2 regions of the Weissella sagaensis genome follow, and region 2 is predicted to be linked to the other one. Evidence: predicted binding sites of a transcription regulator. Region 2 holds the regulator's gene; the other holds the start of a gene.

Region 1 (7,663 bases), on a different contig from region 2:
TGTTATTTTTATCAGTAAGGTGTGCATTGCTATTTGTGTGATAATCCAAGTTTTGCGGTTTTGGTAGCTAAATACAGGGGTAATCATAAATATAGGGGTAACCTATCATTAAAAGGAATGACAGTAAGTATGCTTGATTACAAGAGGAGACTACGAGAATATGGCAATAGGGAAGCAGTTTAAACATATTTTGGCGGCAGTAGATGATTCAGACTTGGGCCAAATGGCCTTAGTTAACGCCATTCACCAAGCACGTGAAGATGAGGCTAAATTAACAATCGTATCAATTTTTGAAAAGGGACAATTAAGTGTCTTTGATTTCTTTTCAAAGGAAAAGACGACAGCAGCTGAAGACGACGTTCGTCGTGCGTTAGATCGTTATCGTAAGACGGCAATAGAAAATGGTGTTACCAATGTAGATATTCGCATTGCTGAAGGAACGCCGGGAGAAGTTATCGTCAAAGATGTTATTCCATCTGTAAAGCCAGATATGGTTGTGATTGGATCACATTCACAAAAAGGTACTGAGAAGTACTTTGGATCACAATCAAGTTATATCGCTAATCATGCGCCTGTAACAGTTATGATTGTTCGATAGAATAATGAGTCAGTGTTTATAAAAATGGTATGGCCTCACTTATAAGACGATTTAGGCGAGGTTCTGGCGAAGTATAGTGCCAAGCAAAATAAGTTTACATAGTGTTATTGATATACTAAGGCTTTATTTTTTGTGGACATGTGTCATAAGGGGTTAGTACAAAACAACGTACTAATCTTTTTTTTTGAAAAAATTAGTTAATAAAATAGGTAGGAATTCGATAGAATTAATTTATGACAAAAAACTTGTGGGGAAGAACTAATGACACTAGTAACGAAATATATTAATGCTTACCTATCAACTTTAAAATATTTGAATGATACAGTGGCTGGGCCGGCAGCAGCATATGATTTATCTTTTGAACAATATTTAATTATGCATAGTGTGGCACAACATGATGGCTTGACACTAACTGATATTGTTGCTAAACGCCAAGTCACACGAGCTGCAGTTTCACGACAAATAAAAATGTTGCTACGTAAACAATATATTTGGCAAGAAGCTGATGTAATGGATCGACGGCGACAATTATTACATCTAACACAACGTGGTCAAAAAATAGAGACAATTCTAAGTGAACGTATCGAAATTCGCTTTGAAGGGTGGTTATTAGCGTTAGGTGAAGAACGCTCCGTTGATGTTTTACAATTTATGATGCGTTTTGATGAGAAATTTCAAATTAATAGTAAAGGTTAGTTGCAGTTTATAAGTGTGATGATTAAAAAATATATTTGATTTATACTTTTTGTTTATACGGACTTGAATTTATTTAGTGTATGTTGTATGATTGAATAGTTGTTTTTGGGCATTAGCCAAGCGGTAAGGCAATGGTTTCTGGTGCCATCATGCACTGGTTCGAATCCAGTATGCCCAGTTTTACAGATGCGGGAAGCACTAGTCATATAATATATGATTAGTGCTTTTTGTTTTGCACTAATCATCAAATAAATAGCATTTAAAATATATTATTTTTGTAAGCGTTACAAAAGCTACCATTAACGCTTTATCATAAAAAAGAGTTAGAAGATTTTGTGAATACTAACTGCATATGGCTACAAAATATCGAAATAAAGCGCTACAATGTATTTAATGACACTTATTGGAAATATAATATATTTTAAAGAGGTAGAAGTACATGTCTGAAGAGAAGAAAACAGGTGCTGACTTAGTTGTCGATAGTTTGAACAACCATGGTATTGATTTAGCTTTTGGTATTCCGGGAGCTAAAATTGATCGATTGTTTGAAAAATTAGATCATCCTAAAGCAGGAGAAAAAGCACCTAAGTTAATTGTGACACGTCATGAACAAAATGCTGTGTTTATGGCGCAAGCTTTTGCACGTATTACTGGTAAAACTGGGGTTGTTATCGTGACATCAGGACCAGGTGTAGGAAACTTGGCTTCTGGCTTGATGACGGCAACTGCTGAAAATGATCCAGTATTGGCAATTGGAGGTCAAGTGCAACGAAAAGATTTGTATCGTTTGACACATCAGAGTACACCATCAGCAACATTGTTTGCACCAATTACTAATTATTCAGTTGAAATTCAAGACCCTAATAATATCTCAGAATTAATTTCTAATGCTATTGCAGCAGCTAATGGTCCTAAGCCAGGGGCATCATTTGTCTCGTTGCCACAAGATGTTGATGAAGCAGAAGTTACGACAGCTGCTTTGCCTGCAGTTAAACCTGCTCGCTATGGTGCAGCAGCTTCAGAGGATATTGCTTGGCTTGCTGAACAAATTAAGGCTGCTAAATTGCCAGTATTGTTAGTTGGTGCCCGTGGTTCTGATGACAATACAACAGCAGCATTGCATGCTTTACTAGAACAAACAACTTTGCCGGTTGTCGAAACATATCAAGGTGCTGGTGTCATTTCTCGTGAATTAGAGGAATCAACGTTCTTTGGTCGTGTTGGGTTCTTCCGTAATCAAGTTGGTGATCAATTGTTGGCACAATCAGACTTGGTTATCACAGTTGGTTATGATGCGATTGAATACGAACCACGTAATTGGAATAAGAATGCTGACTTACACATTGTTGCAATTGACACACAAGCTGTTCAAATTGATAACAACTTTACACCAGCACGTCAGCTTGTGGGAACTTTGGCTGATACGTTGATCGATTTGAAGTCACAAATTGCAGGATATGAATTACCAGCAGCATCACAAGCTAAGTTAGCTGAGTTCAAGGAGGCTTTGAAGGAAGCTGCAAAGCCAACCTTTACGCCGGCACAAGAGAACTTGAATCATCCTTTGAGCATTATTAAGTCATTACAAGCACGTATGACTGATGATATGACTTTGACTTCTGATATTGGTTCACATTACCTATGGCTTGGACGTTACTTTAAGTCATACGTTCCTCGTCACTTGTTGTTCTCAAATGGTATGCAAACTTTGGGAGTTGGTCTACCTTGGGCGATGGCAGCTGCTTTGGTTCGTCCAAATGCTAAGGCAGTTTCTGTTTCTGGTGATGGTGGATTCTTCTTCTCAGGAATGGAACTAGCAACAGCAGTGCAACTTAACTTGAATACTGTTCACATTGTATGGCAAGATAATTACCATTACGATATGGTTAAGTTCCAAGAAGAAGTTAAGTACAATGGTGAATCAGCCGGAGTTAACTTCTCAAAGATTGACATTGTAAAGTATGCTGAATCAACAGGGGCTAAGGGATTGCGTGTTGATTCACCAGACCAATTGGATGCGGTCTTGGATGAAGCATTTGCAACTGAAGGTCCAGTTGTTGTCGAAATCCCAGTAGATTACTCACACAACTATGAATTGATGTCTCAATTGATTGATGCAGAATAAATAGAAAAGCGTCCAGGTTTCTGGGCGCTTTTTATCAAATTAAAGGAGTGTATAAATATGGCAACAGTATATCAACACAGTACCTTAGCCGCTTTGATGGGAAAAGTTTTAGGCGGTTCGGCAACCTTAGCTGAATTAAAGCAACATGGGGATGCTGGTATTGGAACGTTTGATGGTTTAGATGGTGAAATGATTATGGTAGATGGTGAAGTCTACTATATGGATGGCGAAGGTCAAATTCATCATGTAACAGATATGGAGAAGACAGTACCATTTGCAACTGTTCATCATACTAGTGATGAAAAACAAAAGGTTTCTTTTAGTGCTGGTAATATGAAAGAAATGGTTTCTCTAATTAGTGATCGTCAATTAGAAAATACTTTTTCAGGTGTAGTTTTGCGTGGTAGTTTTAATCACATGAAAGTTCGTTCAGCGCCTAAGTCTGAGCGTCCATTTCCTTCATTATCAGAAATCACACATACACAACGTGAATTTGAAAAAGATGATGTTGATGGTGTGTTGATTGGTTACTATTCACCAGAATTGTATCAAGGAACAGTTGCTGCCGGTTGGCACGTTCACTTTTTGAGTGATGATCGTACTTTTGGTGGTCATGTATTGGGCTTTGATGCCAATGAATTAACAGGGGACTTAACTATTTTTGATAATTATGAATTACATTTACCAATTCATGATAAAGAATTCCGTGAGCACCATGTTGATATGGATGGCCTAAAAGAAGGTGTTGCAGCAGCTGAAGGTTCACAAGATTAATTTTAAAAATAGCGATTACAATGATTTAATGGGTTGTAATCGCTATTTTTTTACTACCATAGTATGATATATCTAATGAGTAATTTTGCGTAATTAATATAATAGAGGGATAAGAAATGGGAAAATTAATGAAAGCAGTTGTGACAACTGCTGATGAGCAAACACCGTTAATTGATAAAGACATTGCACAACCTGATTTGACTGATCATGATGTGTTGGTTAAAGTGGCGGCAACTGCTATGAATCCAGTAGATATTAAACAATTAGAGGGAGCACAGGCTGCAAAACAAGAACGTGTTCTAGGTTTTGATGCGGTCGGTAAAATTGTTGGTGTTGGAAGTGCTGTTGTTAATTATCAAATTGGTGATCGCATATTTTTTGCTGGTGAATTAGGTCGCACAGGTTCAAATGCAGAATTTGAGGCGGTTCATGAGGGGTTGATTGCTAAGGCGCCAACAACGTTGTCAGATATTGAAGCAGCTGCATTACCACTTACGTTTTTAACAGCGTATGAAATGTTAGCTGATAAGTTTGGTATCCAGATGACGGCTGATAGTGCGCATGGCAAAACTTTGTTAATTATTAATGGTGCCGGGGGTGTGGGCTCAATCATGATTCAGTTAGCAAAATGGTTAGGGATGACAGTTATTGCAACTGCATCACGTGGCGAAACAATTGCATGGGTTAAAGAAATGGGAGCTGATGAAGTAGTTAACCACCGAGAAGATTACGTGCAAGCAGTTAAAAAGCTAGGCTACCATGAAATACCTTATATTGCAGTATTACACTCGTTGGATCAACATTTTGAGAAAGTGGCAGATTTGGTGGGGACGTTTGGCCATATAGGTGCTATTGTACAATCAATGAATCCGTTACCTGTCGGGTTGATTAAAAATAAAGCAGCATCACTTGATTGGGAATTTATGTTTGCTAAGACGAATGCTGGACAAAATATCGCTAGTCAGGGTGCAGCATTAGCTTTATTATCAAAACTGGTTGATGATGGCTTCGTTAAATCAACGGTAACGCAGACATTGGATGGGCTATCTGCTCAGACAATTATAAATGCTCAAAAAGAAGTTGCACCAGGAAACATGCTAGGTAAGCTAGTTATTAAATATTAATGTTGCACAAAAGTAATTAAAAAGATTGGTTTATCAGAGCAATGATGAACCAATCTTTTTTTAGTTTTGAAAAAATAAATATTTTATTTGCACTCTCGAACATAGAGTGCTAATATAGAAAATGTAGATAAGGTCAACAAAGGTCAAAGAGAATTTGGCAGTTGATTTGTATTGGGAGTAATGAATATAAAAAAGAATATAAGGAGGCCGTATTATGGTACAAGATCCATTTGGTTTTTCAAGTTTTGATGATATTTTTCGTATGATGAATAATGAAGGCGTGGCACGTGCACAACAGGCGCAACGTGCTCAGCAAGGACAACGTCCACAAATGAGTCGCGGGGGAGGCAATGATAATGGTCAGGGTAATGGTTTACTAGATCAATACGGTATTAATCTAACTGAGTTAGCACGACAAGGTAAGTTTGATCCAGTCATTGGACGTGATGATGAGATTGCGCGTGTTATTGAGGTTTTAAACCGTCGTACTAAGAATAATCCTGTTTTAATTGGTGAAGCTGGTGTTGGTAAAACAGCTGTTGTTGAAGGTTTAGCGCAAGCAATTGTCAACGCCAAGGTGCCAGGAAAGTTGCAGGGTAAAGAAGTTATTCGGTTGGACGTTGTATCCTTGGTACAAGGTACAGGGGTTCGTGGTCAATTTGAAGAGCGGATGCAAAAGTTGATGGATGAAGTTTCAAAGCGTGATGATGTTATTTTGTTCATTGATGAAATTCATGAGATTATGGGTGCTGGAACAGCTGGTGAAGGATCTATGGATGCTGGTAATATTCTAAAGCCGGCTTTAGCTCGTGGTGAGTTCCAATTAATTGGTGCGACAACGTTGAATGAATACCGCCAAATTGAAAAAGATGCTGCGATTGCACGTCGTTTCCAAACGGTTCAAGTTGATGAACCAACTACCGAAGAAGCCTTACAAATTATCCAAGGAATTCGATCACGTTATGAGGCATACCATAAGGTAAAGTACGCTGATGATGCGTTAGCTGCAGCTGTTAACCTATCAAATCGTTATATTGCTGATCGTTTCTTACCCGATAAGGCAATTGATTTGATTGATGAAGCTGGTTCAAAGAAAAATCTATCAGTAAAGATTGCGGATCCTAAGGAATTAGAAAATAAGATCCATTCAACTGAAGCACAAAAGCAATCGGCAATTGAACGTGAAGATTATGAAAAGGCTAGTCATTTACGTGATCAAATTAATAATTTAGAATTACAATTAGAAGCTGTTAAACAACAAGCACCGCAAAATGAAGCCGCTCAAACAGTGACAGTTGCGGATATTCAAAAGATTGTTGAGGAAAAGACAGGCATTCCAGTTGGTGAATTAGCAGCGTCTGAGCAAGATCAATTACGTCATTTAGGTGATAATCTAGTTGCACATGTTATTGGTCAAGATGAGGCAACTCAAAAGATTGCGCGAGCAATTCGTCGTAATCGGGTTGGATTTAATAAAACAGGTCGACCAATTGGTAGCTTTTTGTTTGTTGGTCCAACAGGTGTAGGAAAGACAGAGACAGCTAAGCAGCTTGCTAAGGAATTGTTTGGTACCACAGATAGTATGATTCGATTCGATATGTCAGAGTATATGGAGAAGCATTCTGTTTCAAAGTTAATTGGTGCACCAGCTGGTTATGTTGGTTATGAAGAAGCTGGTCAATTGACTGAGGCTGTCCGCCGCCATCCTTACTCATTAATTTTACTAGATGAGGTTGAAAAGGCACATCCAGATGTTATGAATATGTTCTTACAGATACTAGATGATGGTCGTTTAACCGATGCGCAAGGTCATGTCGTTTCATTTAAGGATACAATCATCATTATGACTTCAAATGCTGGAACTGGTGTTAAAGGAACAAAGGTTGGCTTTGATCAAGATAATGAACCAACGACGAATAAGTTACTTGAACGATTAGCACCATACTTTAAGCCAGAATTTTTGAACCGTTTCGATGGTATTATTGAGTTTAACGCTTTGTCAAAGCAAAACTTGTTGCATATTGTTGATTTGATGATTACTGAAATGAATGAGGCAATTTCTGAGAAGGGGCTACATCTTGCGATGACGGATGATGTTAAGCAAGAGCTTGTTAACTTAGGTTATAATCCAGAAATGGGTGCACGACCATTGCGTCGCGTTATTCAAGAGCATTTAGAAGATCAAATAGCTGATTTTTATCTTGATAATCCAGAAGTTAAAAATTTGTTGGCAAAGATGGACGATGGCCAAATTGTGATAACAGCACAACGTGATTCAGACAAAAATATGAATTAAAAATATAAATATTAAATGAAGCGGCGGTCTATACCGTCGCTTTTTTGTAT
Region 2 (7,663 bases):
AAGAGAAAAATTTATGTCTAAGTTATCGTTAGTGGTCCCTGTTTTCAACGAACAAGATACGGTCGAATTATTTTATAAGGCTTTGGAAGCAGAGCATCAGAATTTTTCAGAGTATGATTTAGAATATTGGTATATTGATGATGGTTCTACAGACAATACTATGGTTGAAGTAGAAAAATTAGCAGCCAAAGATGAAAACGTTCATTACGTCTCTTTTTCACGTAATTTTGGTAAAGAATCAGCTTTATATGCAGGTTTAGAACATGCAACAGGTGATTTTATTGCCGTAATGGATGTTGATTTGCAAGATCCACCTGAAATGTTACCAGAGATGTTAGCTGGTGTGTCATCAGGTGAGTGGGATGCAGTTGGTGCACGTCGTACAAGTCGTAAAGGTGAGCCTATCCTTCGTTCATGGTTCTCTAAGTTGTTCTATAAATTAATTAATGCCATGTCAGATACGCATATTGTTGAAGGTGCGCGTGACTTTCGTGTTATGACACGACAAATGGTGGATGCAATTTTAAGCATGCAAGAATATAATCGTTTCTCAAAGGGGATTTTTTCTTGGGTTGGTTTTAAGCAAAAGTATTTAGAATATGAAAATAAGGATCGTGTTGCTGGTAATACGTCGTGGTCATTTTGGGGATTGTTAAGTTACTCAATTGAAGGATTTATTGATTTTTCGAGAGCACCATTAGTGCTGGTTTCATTCTTGGGGATGTTTTCTTTCTTATTAGCGTTAATTGGCGCAATCATCGTTTTCATTCGAGCCATTATATATCCTGAAACTTCAGTTTTTGGTTGGGCATCAATTGTGGTTATTGTGTTAGCGCTAGGTGGGATGCAACTATTGAGTATTGGTATTTTAGGTAGATATATTTCTAATATTTATTTAGAGTCAAAACATCGTCCAATTTATGTTTCACGTAAAGAAAAATAAGTAAAGTACATCTATTAAGGTAATGAATGACGAAGTATTTGTTCATTTGTTAATATTAAATTATTATATTTAGTTTGGAGAAAATAACATGACAGTGAGTGCTGTGGTAGTAACGTATAATCGTCTACCGATGTTAAAAGAAGTTATTGCGGCGTTACAGAATTCTGATACAAAGGTAGATAACATTATTATTGTTGATAATAATAGTGAAGCAGATACACAAGAATATTTAACTAGTCTTGGTAATCAAATTCGTTATGTGCGTTTACCTGAGAATATTGGTGGTGCTGGTGGGTTTAATAAAGGTGTTCGTTACTTTATGGAAGAAACGGATGACGATTATGTATGGTTAATGGATGATGATACTGTGCCAACGCCTTCTGCGCTAACGGAGCTACTTGAAGGTGCTAAAAAAGTTAATAATCAATTTGGCTTTTTGGCTTCAGATGTGCGTTGGACTGACAATACTCGTGCTAAAATGAATTTACCATTTCCAATTAACCGCTTTAAAAAAATCCCATTAGATGCAACTGAAATGGAACAACTACGAAACGCAACTTTTGTTTCAGTAATGTTTACCCGTCAAATTGTTGCAAAAATTGGTCTGCCAGTTAAAGAATTCTTTATCTGGGGGGATGATATTGAATATACGGAACGTGCAGCACGGCAATTACCAGGATATATGGTGCCAACATCACGGATTATTCATAAGATGGCACAAAATGTTGAATCTAATGTTTCGTTAGATTCAATTAACCGTGTACCAAGATATTTCTATGCCTTTAGAAATCGGATGTACTTTAGTCGTAATCGTGGGTTTATTCGTTTTTTGCGTGCTCATATTCGGATAGCCTATGAAATGTTAATGATTTTCTTTAATGGACAGCCTAAAAAATGGCTACGTGTCAGAATGGTAATTAAAGGTGTTGTTCATGGTTGGTTTTTCCATCCGTCAGTGGAATATGCGAAGAACAAGGTAAAGGAGTAATCAAATGGGAAAAGTAAGTGCAGTCATTGTTACCTATAATCGATTACCAATGCTTAAAGAAGCTATTGCAGCATTAGAATCTGTTGAACCAAAATTATCGCACTTAATTGTTGTTGATAATAACTCTGATAATGACACGAAGGAATTTTTAGAATCACTGGGTGACCGTATTGAGTATGTCCGCCTGGCTGAAAATGTCGGTGGTGCAGGCGGATTTAATGCTGGTATTCGTTATTTTTATGAACAAACTGATGATGATTATGTTTGGGTAATGGATGATGATACGATTGTACATCAAGATTCACTGCAACCTTTATTAGCATTTGCTAATGAAAATCAAAACTTTAGTTTCTTATCATCGAATGTTTTGTTCACTGATGGGACCCCATCAGTTAGAAATGTATTACGTCAATACGGTACGTTTAATACAACATTGAATAAAAAATTTACTAAGCCTGTGTTAGTAGAAAATGGGACGTTTGTTTCAGTTTTATTCCCACGTCATATTGTTGGTGAAATTGGTTTACCAATTACAGATTTTTTTATTTGGATTGATGATTTGGAATATACAGAGCGGGCTTTAAAACTTGCTCCGGGTTACTTAGTTCCTGCTTCTAATGTAACGCATAAAATGCGTTCTAATACAGAAGATGATATTACCAATGATATTCCGGAACGTGTGTCACGTTACTTTAATATGTATCGTAATCGTGTTTATACGATGCAAAAGCGTAATTTTTATCGACGAGTTCGTGGTGAGGCGAAAATTAAGTGGGATTATATGCGTTTAAAGAAAAGTAATTTACCCGATAAAGATGCACGTTTAAAAATTATGCGTGATGGTATTGCTGCAGGTAAGGAGTTCAATCCGACTATTGAATTTCCTAACGAGAAGCATGATGTTAATTAGTATCACGAAAATATCATGATGAATAATAAAAAATTAAACCGATTAGATAGATCAGCAGTCGCTGGTCTATCTTTTTTTGATTAGTGTAATTGCCCAAAAAACTAATTTTTTATTGGTTGTTTAATTTTATTTTTTCTACGTAATTTGTTTCGTAGTATGATGAGACAATAAATTAAATGAGGTGGTAAGCATGTTAATAATAAGGCTTCTGTTGACTCTCTTAGCTGTTTTTTTGTTTTTAATTTAGAAAGTGAAGTAGTCAGAGCTTACGAAGGACGACTTGTTAATGCTAATTATAAAAAAGGTTTGGAAATAAACGAAGGTAATAAAAATTGTTCCAATTTAGTGGAACTAGCCTATTTTAAAGATAAAAATATTTGGATAATTGGTGATTCTTTAATGATCGGTTGGAATGGTAATCGGGTTGTTAGTAACTCATGTCCCAATATTGTAAGGCGACTGTTGCAACCTAATTCACTAAATGATTGTTATTCTTTTTCTGGTGCACAGATAAGTGGTAATCGCGCAACTAAACCAGTCGATTTAACAAATAATGTCACTAACATTATTAATGATGTAGAATTTAAAAGTGCAGATTATTTGCTAATTGCACTCGGTGTGAATGATTTGAATTATAGTGATAATAATATTGGTTATGTTCAACAAAGGTTACAATCAAATATTTATCGATTAAAACAGGCAAATCCTAATTTAAAAATTATGGGGAGTGTCCCGTTTGATTCTTATCTGCAAAAAAAAGCCAGTGATTATACGCTTAAAGATTTGCAGGACGCATTGAAAGTAACGTTTAATAGTTTTGGCATTCCGATTATTAATTGGCAACAGTCACCTTTTGCTTATAGTCAATATTCTTTAAACGATGGTGTTCATCCAAAAACAGATGTTTATCAACAAATGAGATATGCAATATCAAATTTCATTGTTCATAATCGTAATATGACACAAAATATTGATGATAAGAATAGTACACTCTTTCTATCTAACGGGTGGCAAACGAATGAACTAGGTGATAGACAATATGTTCATAACAATATACTACTTGTAGATTGGCAGCTAATTGATGGTGTATGGTATTATTTTGACCCGAAAACAAAAGCTATAAAAAAATAGAGATAATAATTTAATAGACAAAAAATTATTTTGAACGTCCTTATATACGTTGTTAAGAAAGACAAAGTTATAAGGAGAATTTTGATGAAAAAAGGCTATTATATTGCAAGTGTGATGTTTATCGCAATTTCTATGGGAGTTACGGTAACTAATGATAAGTGTGTGAATGCCCAAAATAAGAATGAATACATTAATCATCGCTTTTATCAAAATGGGATGTTAGGTAATGGCTATCTAAATGATGGTCATAATTGGTATCTATTTAAAAATGGACAAAAACAAACTGGAATTCAACGATGGTATGGGCAATATTATTATTTTGATAGTAATACTGGCTTACGGCAAGATAATGTGTTTAAAAACCAATGGGGTAACACATACTATTTTAATAACGATGGCAAAGCTGTTTCATCGTTACAACATATTTCAGGAAACAAGTATTATTTTGGTGAAGATAATACACATTATCTTCGTAAAAATCAGTGGTTAAAAATTAATGGAGGAAAATATTATGCAAATCATGATGGTGTTTTATTAACAGGTATTCATAAAATAGAAGGTAAATATTACTATTTTGATTTAAATACAAGTCAATTATTAAATAAGCGGGATTATGTATTATCTCAATGGGGTAAGTGGTATCTTGTTGATAATAATGGTGTTGTACAGAGTGGGTTGCAACGTTGGCAAGAAAACTATTATTACTTTGATCCAATAACGTATTTAAAAATAACAAACCAAACAGTTATGATTAATGGCAATAAGTGGTCTTTTAATAATGAAGGTGTTGGCCATAAGCAAGAAGAAAATGACGTAACACTTCGAGAGTTGAATAAAATACGAACAGCTAATGGCTGCAAGCCACTTATCTGGGATAATGAATTAGCTAACCTAGCAACAACAAGGGCTAACTATACAAATTCACGTGGGATTCCATCGGATCACTGGCGGACAGCTGGTGAAGTAATCGGTATAGGGTGGTCAAAAGGTTATCCTGTTATTAATGCTTGGTTTAATGAAATAAATATGTTGCCCGTTGGTACGAGGGGACATTATAACTGGGTGTTAAATAAGAATGTAACAAAGGTCGGTTTTGGATATGCAGGAAATGTTATCGTAGGTGAGTCTCGTTAAAAGTATCTAAGTAAATATGGAAAAATCCGTGAATTCGATGATTTGTAATCAATTTACGGATTTTTAATTGGTTACATTGTTTAAAAAGCTAGCTATAACAGCATTTTTAGAAATAAATTAGCACTTTACAATAAAGAGTGCTAAAAGTGTTGACATTTAGATATAAGGCGTGTACTATAATAACTGTTAGCACGAAGTAGTTGAGAGTGCTAAGGAGGTGACGCGTATGTTAACGGAAAGACAGCGGCTAATATTAGCCACCATAATTCGTGATTACGCAAAAACCGGCAGAGCTGTTGGATCTAAAACTTTATTAAGTGAATTAGATTTAGCAGTAAGTTCAGCAACTGTGCGTAATGAAATGGCACTATTAGAGGAATTGGGCTTGCTACAAAAAGAGCACACTTCATCTGGTCGCGTCCCTTCACAGCGAGGCTATCGTTATTATGTTGACGAATTAATGCGTCAGCAACATTTATCAAAAGTTGTTCAGGAATCTTTAGAACATGTGTTTAATCGTAATTTTCAAGAAATTGATGATTTGATGCAAACAATGGTAAATGAATTAGCAAGCCTAACAGGTTATACGGTTGTTGCTCTAAAACCTGAATCAGCAGATATTCGCTTATCAGGTTTTCGTCTCGTACCAATTAACGGCCAACAAATTATGGCGATTATTGTTACGAATGATGGACAAGTTACGAGTCAAAGTTTTCGTTTACCAGAAGGTATGTCCGTAAAAAATCTTGATGATATGGTTGATTACATTAATAAGACATTAGTGAACCAACCCATTATTGAAGTTTTACGAACCCTAACTGGTGACTTGCCTTGGCAGATGGAACGTACAATCCGAACACCAGTTGCATTTTTGCAATTATTCGGTGATGTCTTGGCACGTTCTATTCATGATAAAGTGTTCATTGGCGGTTATTTAAATGTTCTTGACTTCACGACTGATTCTAGTTTGCAAGATATCAAACAATTATATCAATTGCTTGATTCAGCTAGAGATATGCGACGAGTTGTTGGAACGGCAAATGACGGAGTGATGGTACAAATTGGTGATGAAAATGGTAACAGTTTGTTATCACCATATAGTTTAGTATCAGCCACATATCGTGTTGCACAGTACGGCGTTGGGGCAATAGCTATATTAGGTCCAACATCTATGCGGTACGCTGACATGATAAGCTTGGTTGATGCGTTCCGGAGTGCTTTAACGCAACAGTTACTAGAATATTATCGTTAGAAAAGAGGTGTTGACATGTCAAAGGAAAAGCAGACTCCTGAAGAAGAAATCGAAGTTACCGGTGAACAAATCAATGTTGACACTGATAATGAAGAAACAACTTCTACAGTAGATCAAATTTCTGAGTTAGAAGCCAAAGTTTCTGAAGCAGAAGATAAGTACTTGCGTGCTCATGCAGAAATGCAAAACATGCAAGCACGATATGCAAAAGAGCAATCTCAAGCTGTTAAATTTGCTAATCAAAAATTAGCGCAATCAATTTTACCGGCTGTAGATAATCTAGAGCGTGCTTTGCAAGTTGAAGCTGATGATGATTCAGCGCAACAAATTAAGACGGGTGTTGAAATGGTGTATAAAACGCTAATTTCAGCACTTGAAGAACATGATGTGAGAGCAGTCGGTGAGGCTGGTGAAGCATTTGATCCTAACTTCCACCAAGCAATTCAATCAGTACCTGCAGATGATGATCATCCAGCGGATACCATTGCAACGGTTCTTCAAAAGGGTTACGTTTTAGCTGATCGTGTTGTTCGACCAGCGATGGTATCTGTTTATAATTAAGCAGTTATTCATTAATATTAGTATTTAACAAATAAAAAAATCTGATCAATAAGAGGTAAATTATTATGTCAAAGATCATTGGAATTGACTTAGGAACTACAAATTCAGCTGTTGCCGTTATGGAAGGTGGCGCACCAAAGATTATTACTAATCCTAATGGTGGTCGTACGACACCATCAGCTGTTTCATTTAAGAACGGTGAGACGCAAGTTGGAGACACAGCAAAGCGTCAAGCAATTACTAACCCTGATACAATCTTGTCAATCAAGTCACACATGGGTGAGCCTGGTTACAAAGTAACTGTTGATGGTAAGGACTATACACCACAAGAAATTTCAGCTATGATTTTACAATACATCAAAAAGTATGCTGAAGATTACTTAGGTGAAACAGTTGATAAAGCTGTTATTACTGTACCAGCTTACTTTAATGACGCACAACGTCAAGCAACTAAGGATGCTGGTAAGATTGCTGGATTAGAAGTTGAGCGTATTGTTAACGAGCCAACTGCTTCTTCATTAGCATATGGTTTAGATAAATTAGACCAAGACCAAAAGATTTTGGTTTACGATTTGGGTGGTGGAACATTTGATGTTTCTGTCCTTGAATTGGGTGATGGTGTGTTCGAAGTATTGTCAACAAATGGTGACACTCACCTTGGTGGTGACGACTTTGACCAAAAGGTTATCGACTGGTTAGCTGATGGCTTTAAGAAAGAACACGGTGTTGACTTAAAGAATGATA

The links. The regulator HrcA, encoded in region 2, represses chaperone genes, less so after heat shock. The targets are predictions, from matches to a motif close to TTAGCACTCNNNNNNNNNGAGTGCTAA.
Region 1: G7Y65_RS00535 (ATP-dependent Clp protease ATP-binding subunit) is a predicted target of HrcA. The motif match lies at 5,404-5,430, and genes of this name have one in related genera.

Annotation. Positions count from the first base shown of each region.
Region 1 covers NZ_BLKA01000001.1:108,310-115,972, reverse strand. The annotation lists gene G7Y65_RS00565 (universal stress protein) at 161-598, shown strand; gene G7Y65_RS00560 (MarR family transcriptional regulator) at 860-1,294, shown strand; tRNA gene G7Y65_RS00555 (tRNA-Gln) at 1,401-1,472, shown strand; gene alsS (acetolactate synthase AlsS) at 1,734-3,419, shown strand; gene budA (acetolactate decarboxylase) at 3,477-4,193, shown strand; gene G7Y65_RS00540 (zinc-binding alcohol dehydrogenase family protein) at 4,310-5,317, shown strand; gene G7Y65_RS00535 (ATP-dependent Clp protease ATP-binding subunit) at 5,532-7,613, shown strand.
Region 2 covers NZ_BLKA01000002.1:98,191-105,853, forward strand. The annotation lists gene G7Y65_RS03075 (glycosyltransferase family 2 protein) at 14-943, shown strand; gene G7Y65_RS03080 (glycosyltransferase family 2 protein) at 1,032-1,931, shown strand; gene G7Y65_RS03085 (glycosyltransferase family 2 protein) at 1,936-2,841, shown strand; gene G7Y65_RS03090 (SGNH/GDSL hydrolase family protein) at 3,187-3,972, shown strand; gene G7Y65_RS03095 (CAP domain-containing protein) at 4,057-5,106, shown strand; gene hrcA (heat-inducible transcriptional repressor HrcA) at 5,333-6,358, shown strand; gene grpE (nucleotide exchange factor GrpE) at 6,374-6,919, shown strand; gene dnaK (molecular chaperone DnaK) at 6,985-7,663, shown strand, end outside.